3 regions of the Paenibacillus sp. 01T431 genome follow, and region 3 is predicted to be linked to each of the others. Evidence: predicted binding sites of a transcription regulator. Region 3 holds the regulator's gene; each other region holds the start of a gene.
What was found. Region 3 encodes Rex, which represses fermentation and respiration genes when NADH is low (regulators of the CRP and FNR family bind a similar motif). Its sites were predicted from a motif close to TTGTGAAATATTTCACAA; they were not measured.
Positions count from the first base shown of each region.

Region 1 (5,200 bases), on a different contig from region 3:
TTGACAGACAACGCTCGTATGCACTGGGGTACGATCGTTGCGCTCATTTGTATCGTTGTATTTTATTTCGTGTTATGGCGTACGAAACAAGGCTATGAGCTTCGTGCTGTTGGACATAATCCGGATGCAGCGTTATATGCGGGTATGAACGTTAACGTAACGATGGTTAAGTCGATGTTTATAAGCGGCGTATTCGCTGGTCTGGGCGGCGTGTTTGAAATTTTAGGCGTGTTCGGCAACCAGACCGTTATGGCCGCTTCTCCGGGCTATGGGTTTGATGGTATTGCGGTAGCGCTCCTTGGCGGCAATACGCCGATTGGTGTATTCCTTGGTGCAATCTTATTCGGTGGACTCAGCTACGGTTCAGCAGGCATGAGCTTTGGTGCGGGTGTTCCTCCTGAGGTCGTGCGTATCGTAATCGGCGCCGTTATTTTCTTCGTTGCTTCGCATGGATTGGTGAAGTGGTTCTTAAAGCCTTTTCTAAATAAACGTGCAAGCAAGCGGAAGGAGGCGGTGTAGGATGAACGTGCTAGACATCATTGGACAACTTATTAATACAACGCTCGTGTTCTCCACCGCACTCATTTTTACAGCGCTTGGCGGTATGTACTCAGAGCGCTCAGGTGTTGTGAACATCGGACTAGAGGGCTTGATGGTTTCAGGGGCGTTCGCCGCGGCAGTTGCAACGGAGTATGCGATACAAGCTGGGTTAGGCAGTGCTTCACCGTGGATTGGATTTATAGCTGCAGCTATTTATGGTACGTTATTTGCTTTATTGCATGCGATATCAACGATCACGTTCCGTGCGGATCAAACCGTCGTCGGTGTCGTTATTAACATTCTATCGCTTGGCTTAGCGCTTTACCTAACCAAAAGCATTTATGATGGATCAGGTCAAACGCCGCTTTTGGCTAATGTGTTCCACAAAGTGAAAATACCTTATTTATCTGATATTCCGTTGCTCGGGAAAGCTATTTTCACCGCGTATCCGACGACGTATATTGTCCTAGCTATCGCAGTAATCAGTTATTTCGTCTTGTTCCATACGCCATTTGGCTTGCGTCTGCGTGCGGTGGGCGAACATCCGAGCTCTGCGGATACCGTTGGTATTAGCGTAACGAAATACCGTTATATCGGCGTATTGCTCAGCGGCGCGCTTGCAGGCCTTGGCGGTGCGACAATTACGTTGACGACGACTAGCAGCTTTGCGCATAATACGATTTCTGGGCAAGGATTTATTGCGCTCGCAGCACTGATTTTCGGCAAATGGAATCCGCTTGGCGTTGTAGGAGCAGCAATGTTCTTCGGTCTAGCTCAGGCGCTTAGAAGCTTTGCACAGCGCTTTGAATTCTCGCAGCATATTCCAGTTGAATTTTTCTACATGCTGCCGTACGTTTTGACATTGATCGTTTTGGCAGGAGCTGTTGGTCGTTCAAATGCGCCCTCAGCACTTGGTCAACCTTACGATCCAGCAAAAAGATAATTCAATATGGTCTCTCTCCATCGCGGAGAGAGACTTTTTTTATTTCGTTGCTAATACAAGTGATGACGGAGGTCGCGATTATATAGTAAAAAAGGTTCATTTACGAAGAATGTGAGTGAGATACAGCGATCAAAATAATTTATTTTAAATTGCTGCCTTAAAAAGGCCTTTAACGCATTGACAGTAGCATCTACCGCGTGTAAATTAAAACTTAATCAAATGAATTTATCCCTTTTGGTTTAAACTATAGGTAAGCGACTTTCTAAGTTTGTGCATCAATTCACAAAGTTCAGCTTGCCGTATAACGGAATGGGTTATCGCCCATCCCTCATAAGAGGAGAGGATCTACTGTGGAAGCACTGGCACTGGAACGCAAGGCGGAGCAAAACCGAGAGCTGCGTGAACGGTTGTTACAGTTGAAGAAAGAACGGAATGCTATCATTTTAGCTCATTATTATCAACGTGATGAAATTCAAGAGGTAGCTGATTTCCGTGGAGATTCCTTCCTGCTTGCGCAGAAGGCTGCACAAACGGATGCTGAAGTTATTGTTTTTTGCGGCGTTCACTTTATGGGTGAGAGCGCAAAAATTTTGGCTCCTAATAAAACCGTTATCATTCCCGACGAGCGTGCGGGCTGTCCGATGGCCGACATGGTAAGTGTTGATGGCTTGCGTAAGCTGAAAGCGCAGCACCCGAATGCAAAGGTCGTTACTTACATTAACTCGTCTGCTGAGATCAAAGCGGAGACTGATATTTGCTGCACATCGGCAAATGCGGTTAAAGTTGTCAATTCGGTTGAAGGCGACGAGATCATCTGGGTACCAGATAAGAACCTAGGCCACTATGTGCAGCAGAATACCGATAAGAAAATGATTATCTGGGAAGGTTACTGCAATACGCACGATATGCTGACGGTTAAAGACGTAGAAGAAATGAAAGCGAAATATCCTAATGCGCAATTCGTTGTGCATCCGGAATGTCGTCCTGAAGTCGTTGAGCTAGGCGACTTTGTAGGCAGTACAACCGCTATTATTAAATATTGTAAAGAATCAGATTGCCAAGAATTTATCGTGGGAACAGAAGATGGCACTGGCTATCAGCTTCGTTTAGACAGCCCAGGTAAAACTTTTCATTTTGCATCTAAATATTTGGTGTGCCCTAACATGAAAGTAAATAATTTGAAGAAACTAGTGAAATGCTTGGAAACGATGCAGCCTCAAATCTACGTACCGCCACATGTTGCAGATCAAGCCCGTTTATCCTTGGAGCGCATGCTACTCGTGAAGTAGTATGCGCTGCTTCTACGCTTGGAGGAGCCAATGATGATTCCTAGATATTTAGTCGATGTGCAGTTAAGTGAGCTGCCTGTTATAGAAAAAGATGTGATTGTAATTGGGGCCGGCATTGCCGGTCTTTTTACCGCTATACGAGCAAGTGAAAACAATTCTGTCCTCATGATTACGAAAAAATCGCTGCTCGACAGCAATACGCGTTATGCGCAGGGCGGTATCGCTGCGGTTATTTCGGATGAGGATTCGCCGGCTTACCATAGACAAGATACACTCGTAGCGGGTGCAGGCTTATGTTCTAATGAAGCGGTTGATGTACTCGTTCATGAGGGACCCAAAGGTGTTCGCAGCTTAATAAAGATGGGGACGCAATTCGATCTGGAGAATGGCGAGTTTGCGCTTACGAAGGAAGGAGCGCATAGCCAGCGGCGTATTTTGCATGCTAACGGGGATGCTACTGGTTTCGAGATCGTACGAGCATTGTCCGAAACGGCTATTGCCAATCCTAAGATCGAAGTTTGGGACGACCATTTTGTTATTGATTTGGTTACACAGGACGGCGAATGCTGTGGTGTCATTGTACAGAAGCCAAGCGGTGCGCGGTTGTTTGTAAGAGGCAAAGCCGTCATTTTAAGCTCAGGCGGGGCTGGCCAGTTGTACCGTTACACGACAAATCCTGAGGTTGCCACAGGAGACGGCATTGCGATGGCTTATCGAGCAGGGGCATACATACAGGATGTCGAGTTTATTCAGTTCCACCCTACCTCTCTATGTTATCCAGGCGCGCCAAGGTTTTTGATATCAGAGGCTGTGCGCGGCGAAGGGGCGTATCTTCGTAATATTAAAGGAGAGCGCTTCATGGAACGCTACCATGAGCAGCTGGAGCTGGCACCGCGTGATGTTGTGGCGAGAGCCATCGTCAGTGAAATGGAAGAGACGAAATCGACCTTCGTTTATATTGATATTACACATGAATCACCGGAAATGGTAAAGCACCGTTTTCCTACTATATATGAATATTGCTTAAAATACGGCCTCGATTTGACGTCGGACTGGATTCCGGTTGCGCCAGCTATGCATTATATGATGGGCGGAGTGAAAACCGACCTAAATGGGGAAACGAATATAAAGCGTTTATTCGCTTGCGGCGAAGTATCCTCAACAGGTGTACACGGCGCTAATCGATTAGCGAGCAATTCGCTATCCGAGGCCATTGTATTTGGCAGAAGAATTGTAAAACGAATCGATGAGCTTCCGAGTCTTACGATTCAGCCTAATATTAGTAATGAGATAGAACGGAGCAGTACATCAATCCAAGCTGTCGTAGAAAGACGGCTTAAGCTGCAAAAGATTATGGTCCGTTACGCTGGCTTGCGCCGCGATGCAAGTGGTCTTATGAAGGGTCTTGAGGAATTGAAACGGCAGTTGCCTATCTATCAATCCGTTCTGACGGGGCGTGAGGAATACGAATTTGCTAATCTGCTCACCTGTGCCCTGCTGACTACGGAAGCTGCACTCTCTCGGGAGGAAAGCCGTGGAGCGCATTTCCGTGAGGATTTCCCGGTACGCGATGATGCAATGTGGAGAAAGCATACGGTGTTACACCGTCTATATGGATTGACGGAGGAGCGAATAGAGGATGTTTGAATGGATGGCAGGCGGTTATAATGCGGCAGTGCGTGAGCAAATTCGCGGATGGCTTGCAGAGGATATAGGCAGTGGGGATATTACGACCGAAACGACGATTCCAAGGGACTCGCGTTCCAAAGCCGTTATTCATGTGAAGGAAAGCGGTATAATTGCAGGGCTTCCGATTGCGAAGCTCGTATTTGAGGTTGTTGATTCGTCACTTGTCTTTGATTCCAAAGTACAGGATGGCGAGTATGTAAACAAGGGTACGATTATCGCCACCGTAGAGGGCAGTACGCATAGCCTATTAACCGGAGAGCGACTTGCGCTTAACTTAATGCAACGGCTGTCTGGCATTGCGACTAAGACACGTTCTTTCATCGATGCGCTTGAAGGATTGCCGGTTCGGCTTGTCGATACTCGCAAGACAACCCCAGGCCATCGGATGCTGGAGAAGTATGCAGTGCGTGTGGGGGGCGGCGCTAACCACCGATTTGGTTTATACGATGCAGTTATGATTAAAGATAACCATATTAAAGGCTCTGGCGGCATTCGTGCTGCGGTTGAAGCTGCGCGCAGTAAAATTCCACACACAATGAAGATTGAAGTAGAGACAGAATCGTTAGCGCAAGTGGACGAAGCACTTGCTTGTGGCGCAGACATTATTATGCTGGACAATATGTCTACAGATTTGATGAAGGAATGTGTAGCTCGAATTAAAGCAGCTTCTCCTCACGTTATCGTAGAAGCATCTGGCGGTGTCTCTTTAGAAACCGTTAAAGGTATCGCAGCTAGCGGC
Region 1 covers NZ_JBFTPT010000025.1:13,658-18,857, reverse strand. Annotated here, with positions in the region: gene AC1DM9_RS30615 (ABC transporter permease) at 1-519, shown strand, start outside; gene AC1DM9_RS30610 (ABC transporter permease) at 521-1,483, shown strand; gene nadA (quinolinate synthase NadA) at 1,834-2,772, shown strand; gene nadB (L-aspartate oxidase) at 2,806-4,419, shown strand; gene nadC (carboxylating nicotinate-nucleotide diphosphorylase) at 4,412-5,200, shown strand, end outside.
Region 1: nadA (quinolinate synthase NadA) is a predicted target of Rex. The motif match lies at 1,752-1,769, and genes of this name have one in related genera.

Region 2 (5,200 bases), on a different contig from region 3:
CGCCTAAATACGGAGCCGATTGCTGTTGAATATGCGAATGTGCTATCCGAAGTGAAATCGAAGATCATTCCAATTAAAATGGGCGTGGTATCCTACGATAAATACTTCCCGGCAGCTCTTCAAAGCTTAAAGGCTGCTGGATTAGACAAGGTTGTCGCTGAATATCAGAAGCAATTTAAAGAATGGCAGGCATTGCAGAAGTAAGATTAGCTGATGGGTAAAACAAAAAGAAGGAGGGCAGCTGCCCTCCTTCTTTTTGTTTGTGTATATTAGTAAGCTAGTGCGAACAAACCGTGAATATGTGACAGGTAACGAACGTTACTTGCTTCCTTCATAAGGGAAGCAGGCAAGCCCTTAAGCTGTGTCGCGTTGCCGCCGATTGTGCCCACGCCATCTTTACGGCCAAGGCTGCCCAGTGTTCCGGAGAATACAGGTACAAACTTATCCATAACGCCGCCTTTGATTTGAACCGCTAGGTTGTAGCCTACCGTTTCGCCCATTTGCCAAGCAAGCTGAGCTGTTGGAGGGTAAGGACGTTCGCTGCCTTCTGGGAATACAACTGCGCAGTCGCCAGCAAGGAATACATCAGCGTGTGAAGTTGATTGAAGCGTTGGTGTAACAAGTGAACGACCACGGTCTTCTGCAAGACCGCTGCTGCCGACAACTGGATTACCTTTAACGCCGCCAGTCCAAATGATTGTGCTGGATTCAATCGTACGACCGTCTTTAAGCGATACGGAGCTTTTTGTAGCTTCTGTAATCGCTACGCTAGTGATGAAGTTAACGCCACGTTTCTCAAGGCTTGTTACAGCGCGATCGATCAATACTTTCGGGAAGATTGGCAGAACGGCAGGGCCGGCTTCTACGCAATACAGCGAAATATCATTGAAGTCGATGCCTTTGCTGCGGCAAATCTCAGGAAGTCTGTCAGCGAATTCGCCAACAAGCTCAACGCCAGTCAAGCCGCCGCCGCCAACAACGATTGTTGCGTCAGCTTTGTTGCCTGATTTTTTGTAAGCGTCAAGACGATCTTCAACATGCTTGCGGATTTTGTTAGCATCAGCAACGGATTTAAGAACAAGGCTGTTCTCTTCCAATCCTGGAATGCCGAAGTAGTTTGTTTCACTTCCAAGTGCTACAACAAGAGTGTCGTACTTTTGCACTTGTCCGCTTTCAAGAACCACTTGCTTCTCGTTAGGTTTAATTTCTTTAACCGAGTCAACGATGATGTTAACTTGTTTGTCGCCTAGAAGCTTGCTAAGCGGTAGAGCAACTGCTTGCTCAGCAATTGTGTCACCAGCAAGTCTGTGCAGCTCAGTAATGATTTGGTGAGTTGGAAAACGGTTTACGATTGTGATGCTAGCTTCTGCTGCAGTCAAATGTTTGCGTGCTGTTAGAGCAGTAAGAAGACCGCCATAACCGCCACCAAGAATTAGTATTTGCTTCGACATGTTCATCCTCCGTTCGTTCTATACGTATTCGGTGTATTATACTTTATCGTTTTTGCGTTCAGACAAAACACTTAGGAAAGCTTGCGCGAAACGAAGCGTTTTTTGAACTTCCGGATCTTTAAGCATTTTCAACATAGCGAATAGGCCAACAGAAGAGTTAGCCGCTTCTTGCGAGCGCTCGCCAGCTTCAATAGCTGCTGTTGCGATACCTTTTGCTTTCTCTTGAACCGGTTTAACGAATTCACCGATACCTTGAGCGAAATCGTTGATCAACACTTTGTCTGTAGCGATGTTTTGTGCAAAATCATAAGCTTTGGTCATTAGAGTAACCATTTCAGCTAATTTAGGCAGGCTGTCCACGAGTACAGTTAGAGACTCTTGAACCTCCGGCTTCATCAATTGATCAAGTACATCCAACGTTTGTTTTTCTTCGACGAGGCTAGCTGCAACCTCTTGTCCAGCAGATGGTTGTGACATAATAGAATGTCCTCCTTTACGTAAATTTGAAAGTAAGTTGTAGTCTCAATTGTGTCAGCCGCTAAAGATAAGATGCATCCTGAAAGATTGTTACACTTTTCACATAGTTACTCGAAAAATGTTTATGCAGACGTAACAGTCTTATTTCTGCGTGAGGCAGAAGGATGTGAATGCGCGTATGACGTAATCGGATTAAACCCTTTGTTTCTATTCTACATCGTTTTCACCAAAAGTTAAAAAGAAATTTATTGCTTTCGGTAAAAAGATTTGGAATATTGCTGACATGAAGCGCAATTCAGTTATGATAATAAAAAACAATGATTAAAAACATACATAAAGGAGTTCTAATATGCAGCCCTATACGCAAAGAGTTGTATCCATCATTAAGGCGATTCCGGAAGGCACCGTAATGACGTATGGTCAAGTCGCAGAACTGGCTGGCAATCGCAGGGGGGCAAGGCAGGTTGTCCGAGTTCTGCATTCGATGAGCGGCATTTATAATCTTCCCTGGCACAGAGTTGTTAATGCAAAAGGGGAGATATCGATTCAAGAGGAGGAAGCTCGTTACATGCAGATCTTTTATTTAAAAGAGGAAGGTGTTGCAGCGAGCGAGGACGGTCGAATTGATTTGGAAAAATACCGCTACAATCCGGAAAGAGAAGAAGAAAGATGACCTTGCCCGGATGAAAATTATGCTTCTTCGCGGTTAAGCGGCTGCGATTAACTTTTTCTAATGAGGCCCCATTTGAAACCCCGTATCCGAACCTTTATTATGGTATAGACCATTCGGAAGGGAGAGAAAGAACATGACAACAGAAATTACACCGGGAAACGTTAGAAACTTCACAGTTTCCACCGAAATCTTTTATAACCAAAGCTTGGATATTTATTCGCAAATGATTTATATCGTACTCAGCTCAAGCACGGCGGATTCCGCATCGCTCACCTTAGACGAGGTTGCCAAAAAAGGCCGTATGACGACAAAACTTGCAATAAAAGCGATGCAAGCCTTAGTTGACGAGCAGCTAATCCCACATAAATTGTTCCGTAAAATGATCGGTGAATTCCAGGATGATCGCTTATCTTGGGCAGCCAAAGGGCTGCTCACGTATTGCAAGGAGCATAAAAACATTACATTGCCTGAACTCTTAGCACTATCAGATCAATCTGGCGAGGATGAGGTCAGCATTCGGAAGGCATTGATGGAACTGGAGAGAAACGGTTATTTAGAGGAATTTACGGAATTGAACAAATTGATGCACGGATAATCGAAAGAATATGGAAAAAAGCCATCAACGTCCTCAGCAAACGGAAGCAGCGTTGTTGGGCAAATATAAGCTAAGTAGATGAAATATTTCCTTCTATTTTGAAAGAAGCAGGACCTTCACAGCTGTTGCGCTGTATAGGTCCTGCTTCTTTTTTTGTTTATTGGCGGTCAATTATACAGCACTATTCTTTCGTTAATTTCTCTAGTATAGCGTCGCCTTTTGTTCCAACCATTACATACGCGAAGCGGGCATTTTGCTCCGTTTCCAGCCCAGTGCCTTCGGGTACAAAATAAGATTCTATGCCGTACTGGATGTTTCTCCAGCCGCTAGTGGAACCGTTAATAATGATTTCCTTGTCAGCTAAAGGCTCACCTTTTTTATATAAACGATCCAAGTTGTATACGCCGCCGGCACCTTGTTGAAGCACGACCTTAATTCGGCTGTTGCTTGGACGTCTTTCCAGTTCCTGAGTGATGTGATCTGGCGGTACCGAAATATTGTATTGGAGCGCTACATAATCGCCTTGCAAAATGGATCGTGGATCAAGCGGCACGATGGCCAGCTTAATCGGAGTGCCGCTCGAGAGCAATATTTCGCTTACTGCGGCATGGTAACCGACATAACCGAGCTGCAGCACTACAACGATTGCAATGAGAGCGGGGCTTCTGCGCAGCAATCGGCTGAAAGAGTCCGCTTGCTCAGACACTGCTGCGCGTGTTCTATAGGCGTAAATATAAGTCGCTGCTATGATAATCACGCCAAGCAGAGCGAGTGTAATCGACTTGTGCAATAACGTCCAGAACAAGTCGTAATATTTGAACGCAAGGAAAATGAACCAGAATACGAAGCTTATTGCTGCTTCAAGAGCTTGGCTGCGCCTAACAAATAGAAAGGCTGCGATCGTAACTACAATGAAATTCAATATATTAAATAGCTCATATGAGTAAGGGAAAATGTTATCCATAAAGGTTAGCCAAAATAGAAGCAGCAAAGTAAAGAACCAACCGCATTCTCTTACATGAATCTTGAAGGCGCCTTCTCTGAGCAGATGGTGACTAGCGTAAATGACTGCATTGAGCGACGTCACGATGAACACGATGAAGGAAGCCGCATTATGAACAGATCCAAATAACTGAAACAGAAGAATAGCGATATTGATATTCAGTAAGGTATAGATAAAGAAATGCGGTACCCTTCCTTGCCATTTGAACCATCCGACAAGCAGTACCGCTATGAAAAAAATAGACAAGGCTGAAGTATCAATCCAAGCGGTAGAGATAAGTCCAGCTATATATCCAATCGTAAGCACCGTGTAGCGTACAGCCGTATTTAAGCGAGTCAGCAGCAGTGTTGGAATAATAAACAGCAGTGACACTACAAATAAAATGTTTTCGGGCGGGATTTCACCAGCGGCTAATAGTACTAAGCCTACTAAGGAGATACTGCCAATCAAAACACCGATTACGGTAACGATTGTGAATGCGATTTTGCCAACAAGAGTGCTCTTATGTTCTTCTGATGGATGGGATGCTTGGTCAGCTCGTTCATTAGAGCTTGACTGATGCTTGCCGAGCTTGTTTAAGTAACGGAAGAAAAAGACGTTGGATGTGAGTAATAAAGCGACAAAGAGGAGTCCGAATATAAAAAATAAGGTGGAATAATGCTCGGACATCAGCTCGAAATATTTAAATACAGCGAAAGCGGAAGCAGCCAGCGCGTTAAGGGTAAGCATGATTTTGTCCAGGCGAACTTGGGTGAAATAATAGAATCCGAACGCGATTGCCGCAGCGCTTGCGACGTTCATCCATGCGCCATAATGTTCGTATAGATCGGAACTTGTCAAGACGAGCAAAGAAATATGAAAGGCAATAAAGCTCATGAATTTAAGTGGTACTGATGAGAGACGTTTGGCTTCTATTAATGCGAATAGAATAAGATTGATAAGCGCAAATAACCAGCCAATCAGCAAAATTTCTTGGTCGCTATGGACGATAGAATAAGCGC
Region 2 covers NZ_JBFTPT010000008.1:86,802-92,001, reverse strand. Annotated here, with positions in the region: gene AC1DM9_RS16205 (extracellular solute-binding protein) at 1-204, shown strand, start outside; gene AC1DM9_RS16200 (NAD(P)/FAD-dependent oxidoreductase) at 270-1,451, opposite strand; gene AC1DM9_RS16195 (DUF1641 domain-containing protein) at 1,488-1,928, opposite strand; gene AC1DM9_RS16190 (MGMT family protein) at 2,278-2,601, shown strand; gene AC1DM9_RS16185 (hypothetical protein) at 2,735-3,196, shown strand; gene AC1DM9_RS16180 (GDYXXLXY domain-containing protein) at 3,378-5,200, opposite strand, start outside.
Region 2: AC1DM9_RS16195 (DUF1641 domain-containing protein) is a predicted target of Rex. The motif match lies at 2,016-2,033, and genes of this name have one in related genera.

Region 3 (5,200 bases):
TTGAAGAAATACTGCCATTTGAGTTTAGAGCTTCGATCTTTAAAGGCAGAGGGAATTATTTATGCTTGCGCAAATTTGAAGGTAAAATCAACACAAAAGATCTTGTATCGCCGATTGAGGATACGGTTACAGCTGCTCAAATGGTCGTATGGCTTGGAGAAACGGAAACTGGCGATCAGGAAGAGCTTAACTTCGGCAACAAGGGTGCTGAGTTTTGGTCTACGGTAGCGAGCGATACGGATTCATGCCTAAATCGAGCTTGTCCTTGGTTCAAAAGATGTTTTTATCATCGCGCGAAGCATGAAGCAAACATTGCTGATGTTACGATAACGAATCATTCAATGTTATTTACGGATGTTCAAGCAGATCATCGTTTATTGCCTTCCTATACTCATCTCATTATTGATGAAGCACATCATGTGGAAGAGGTTGCAGGCAAGCATCTAGGTATGCAAATTAACTACTTCTCTTTGACGCAGGCTGTTCTTCGGCTTTATAAAGATGCGCGCTCTGGATTATTGCCTGGGCTTCGCCAGAAGCTTATGTATGAGGATGACGCACATCAAGCTTCCTGGTTAGAGACGATTGATACCGTTATTCCTATTTTCCAAGAAATTAAGGAGCACTGGGATAAGCTGTTTGAAATGTTTTATAGCTTTACTTCAACTTCATCGGATGGACCAACTGAGAATGGTCAGTCGGTATGCCGCCTTAAGAAAAACGAGCTTCCAGCAGGCTGGGAGGACGGTGTTACGGTTGAAGGAAATATCCACACTGAACTCAACCGAGTCATTCGAACCGTCGATAAAATGGTTACCGATATTAAAGACCGTGTTGACGATTCCGGTGTTCAAGCGATAATAACGGATTTAAATGGCGCGGTACGTGATTTGTCTCGACTTAAGGATGAGCTTAGAACGTTTATCACCTTAGAGCTTGCGGACTCTGTGTTTTGGATTGAAGCAAGCAGCGTATACCGCTACAGATCTGTGCAGCTATACGGTGTGCCAGTAGATGTAAGCGCTCAGCTGCAAAAATATTTTTTTGATGTCAAAGAAAGTATCGTATTAACCTCTGCAACGTTATCTGTGCAAAAATCTTTTCAATACGCGGAGGAGCAGCTTGGGTTAACTGGATATGAACAGCAGGGCAGGCTTAAAACCGTTCAATTGCCTTCTCCGTTTAATTACCGGGAGCAGGCATTAGTTGTCATTCCACGCAACTTCCCAGTACTCAAGGGAGCAGCTGTAGATGACACCTATTTGGATATGCTTGTAAAATCGCTTTCTGATGCTGCAAAGGAAACGAAGGGCAGAATGCTAGTGCTGTTCACGTCCTATCGCATGCTGAGGCAGGTCTACGAGCCGCTTAAAGAGCTTTTAAGCGTTGCAGGAATTCAAGTACTAGGACAAGGAATAGACAGCGGCAATCGCACGAAGCTTACAAGACGTTTCCGTCAAACGCCAGAGTCCGTTTTACTTGGCACGAGCAGCTTCTGGGAAGGTGTAGATATACCCGGAGAAGCTCTGATTTGCCTTGCCATCGTTCGTTTGCCATTCCAACCGCCTAACCATCCCTTAGTGGAAGCAAAAGCTGAGATGCTGCAGCGGCAGAAACAAAATCCTTTTATGAAATTGTCGATTCCCCAAGCCGTCATTCGCTTTAAACAAGGCTTTGGGCGTCTAGTAAGGACTTCACAAGACAAAGGGATCGTAATCATATATGATACTAGAATAATCGACACTTACTACGGTAAACACTTCTTATATTCACTGCCAGGACCAAAAATCGAAACGATGCATATGGATCAAATGGTCGTGCGAATGAGAGAATGGTTAACGGATGAAAATGCAGCATTGCCGCAGGAAAATCAAGCTGTGTCTAGCGAAGAGGAGGAAAAACGATGAAGCAAACGAAAATATCGGAGGCTGTCGTCAGAAGGCTTCCCGTTTATTTGCAAGTACTAAATGAAATGCTTAATCGTGAGATTCAGACCATTTCTTCGCAGGATTTAGGCACAAAGCTTGATTTAAATCCTGCTCAAATTCGTAAAGATCTCGCTTATTTCGGAGAGTTTGGACGGAAGGGCGTAGGCTACGATGTTGTATATTTAATTGAGAAGATACGTCAAATTTTGAAGGTTGATCAGACGATAAAGGTTGCGTTGGTTGGAGCCGGCAATCTAGGTCATGCCTTATGCAATTACAATAAATACTCCAAGGATAATATGCAGATTACCGCCGTGTTCGATGTACATCCGAGCAAAATTGGAACGAGCATTAATAATTTGATTGTAATGCCGATGAGCGAGCTTGCTGCAACGGTTGCAGAGCAAAATATTCGGATCGGCATCATTACCGTTCCAGCATTTGAAGCACAAAATGTAGCTAATCAATTTGTCGAAGCAGGCATAGAAGGAATATTGAATTTTGCCCCTGCTATTCTACGAGTACCGGATGAAATGCGAATACATAATGCTGATTTCACAAGGGAATTGCTTAGCTTAGCCTATTATTTAGCCAAAGAGGGAGAGACGCAGGATGAGTCAGATTTGGATTGAAAATGGTTTGTTTATAACGATGGATGACGAAAATCCATCATTTAGAGGACATATGGTTGTATCCGATGATCGGATTAGTTATATAGGTACGGCTGTTCCTGAACAGCTTTCTGATACGGTGCAAAAAATAGACGGCAGCAAGCTGGCTTTTATGCCAGGACTTATTAATACTCACGGACATGCGGCGATGAGCTTGCTTCGCGGATATTCCGATGATCAGAATTTGCAGGTTTGGCTGGAACAGAAAATGTGGCCAATGGAAGGCAAATATGTTGATCAAGATACACGTGCAGGAAGTTCTCTAGCGATCGTAGAAATGCTGAAATCAGGTACAACAGCTTTTGTTGATATGTATGATCGCATGGATCAAGTTGCTCAAATGGTTGAGCAAAGCGGTATCCGCGGTGTTTTGACAAGAGGCGTTATCGGACTATGTCCACCAGATGTACAGGAAGCTAAGCTTGCTGAGGCAATTGCTTTTGCCCGTGATTGGAACGGGAAAGCCGATGGACGCATAACCACGATGATTTCTCCACACGCGCCTTATACATGTCCACCAGCATATATTGAACGTTTTGTACAAGCAGCTCATGATTTTGATTTGCCTTTGCACACGCATATGTCGGAAACGATAGCGGAAGTTGAGCAAAACGTGCGTGATTATGGACTTCGTCCGGTCGAACATTTGGATCGTTTAGGCTTTTTCTCACGTCCTGCACTTGTTGCGCATGCCGTACATCTGAATGATGCTGAGATCGAGCTGCTTGCTGCTAAAGGAGTTGCGGTTTCACATAATCCTGTAAGCAATCTTAAGCTTGCTAGCGGCATTGCACGTGTTCCTGATTTGATTCGCGCAGGTGTTACGGTATCGCTTGGAACAGATAGTGTGGCAAGCAACAACAATCTTGATTTATTTGAGGAAATTCGATTCGCGGCTTTGCTTCATAAAGGTGTATCTGGAGATCCTACTGCTATCCCTGCTTTGGAAGCATTGAAGCTTGGTACAGTGAATGGGGCAAAATCCATTTGGCAAGAGAAGAGCCTTGGTAGTCTAAAAGTAGGCATGAAGGCAGATTTCATCGCTATTGATATTGAACAGCCGCATTTCTACCCTCAGACGGATATCGTATCACATTTGGTCTACTCAGGTTCAGGCCGCGATGTGCGGCATGTATGGATTGATGGAAGACAAGTATTGAAAAACGGCGAATGCACTTGGCTTGATGAGGAGAAAATTCGTTACGAGGCACAAGCGAGCTTTGATCGCTTGCTGCAAGCTTAATGCGAGCAACAGCAAGGAAACGAAAGCCGTTTATGACACTTAAGCGATGGTTGTTGTTAATTACAGCATTCCTCTTGCTGCTTCTAACCGTTTCCTTTATCTATTTCCGTGAAGTTCAGTCCCCTGAGTGGACAGCAATTAATGCGGCGAAGGAACAAGCGACTAAAGCAGCTGATCTTATCGAGATAGAAAAGGTACATCATCATATATGGCAAAAAAACAGTTGGGTCGTTGAAGGTATTAATCAACAGGATGAACATGTATACGTATGGCTGACTGAGAAGCAACAACCAGTTATCATGAGAACGACGGAAGGCATTTCTGAGAAGTCACTCAAAGATGATTTCATCAGCAAGAGGCCATTGGCAGAAATAAAGAGAATTCAGCCGGGTCTGCTTGATGACAAAACGGTGTGGGAGATCTATTATAATGACGGTGAAAAGCCTGATCATTACCGATATGATTTCTACCGTTTTGATGATGGTGCATTTATTGATTCTTATACGTTACCAGCAAAAACGGGGCCATAAGGCTCCGTTTCCTTTTATTGATGGACGATTCTTGCATAATTTCATGATATACTTTCGTATAGCGGTGTTGATATACGGAGTGTTCATAAATTTATTGCAGGAGGGATTTTCATAATGATGAGACCACGTGTAATACCAATCGTGATTACTGCTGCAATTTCCGCTTCCGTTTTGTTCGGAGGCTGGGCTGTATATAATCAAGTGGCTGTAGCAGCTCCATTAGAGAAAGTTACAAAAGGCATTAAAGGTATTGTTTCTTCAGAAAAACCAGTTATGGATCGCAATAAAGTAGCTATTTCTCTTGAATTAACGCCGGATGCGAATCTCCGGGACATCTATGAAAGTATTGCGGCTAACGGAAAAGATGTAGTTGGCGACCGTAAGCTTGAGCTTAATATAGAAGAAAAATCGAATAAGCAGCTTGAAGATCTGTGGTATGCTTCCATGTTTGAAGTTGCAGAGGCGATGGAGCGCAAAACCTACTCTCATATTCCAGATGCGATGAAAGAAGCAGCAAAATCCATGAAAGATGTCACCGTGACGACTGAAATGGATGATACGAATGTGTATATTACGATTAAAAATAATGAAGCGGTGAAATATATCGTCCTGCCACGCACGCCAAACCAATTGGAGGCATGGTAATATGATGAAATATGGTAAAGAAATTGCGATAGGCTCACTTCCTGTACTTATTGCTTTTTTTATATATATTGGACAAAATGTTGTTCCCATCGTATTGCTGGGTGTGTTAGGCTTTGCCGTAGTTTATGCAGCACGAGGTAGAGGCAAGCTGACCGCGTTGTCTAGCCAGAAGCGGCGTTCTGA
Region 3 covers NZ_JBFTPT010000004.1:121,742-126,941, forward strand. Annotated here, with positions in the region: gene dinG (ATP-dependent DNA helicase DinG) at 1-1,907, shown strand, start outside; gene AC1DM9_RS08280 (redox-sensing transcriptional repressor Rex) at 1,904-2,560, shown strand; gene AC1DM9_RS08285 (amidohydrolase) at 2,541-3,842, shown strand; gene AC1DM9_RS08290 (cell wall elongation regulator TseB-like domain-containing protein) at 3,842-4,372, shown strand; gene AC1DM9_RS08295 (hypothetical protein) at 4,487-5,017, shown strand; gene AC1DM9_RS08300 (AAA family ATPase) at 5,019-5,200, shown strand, end outside.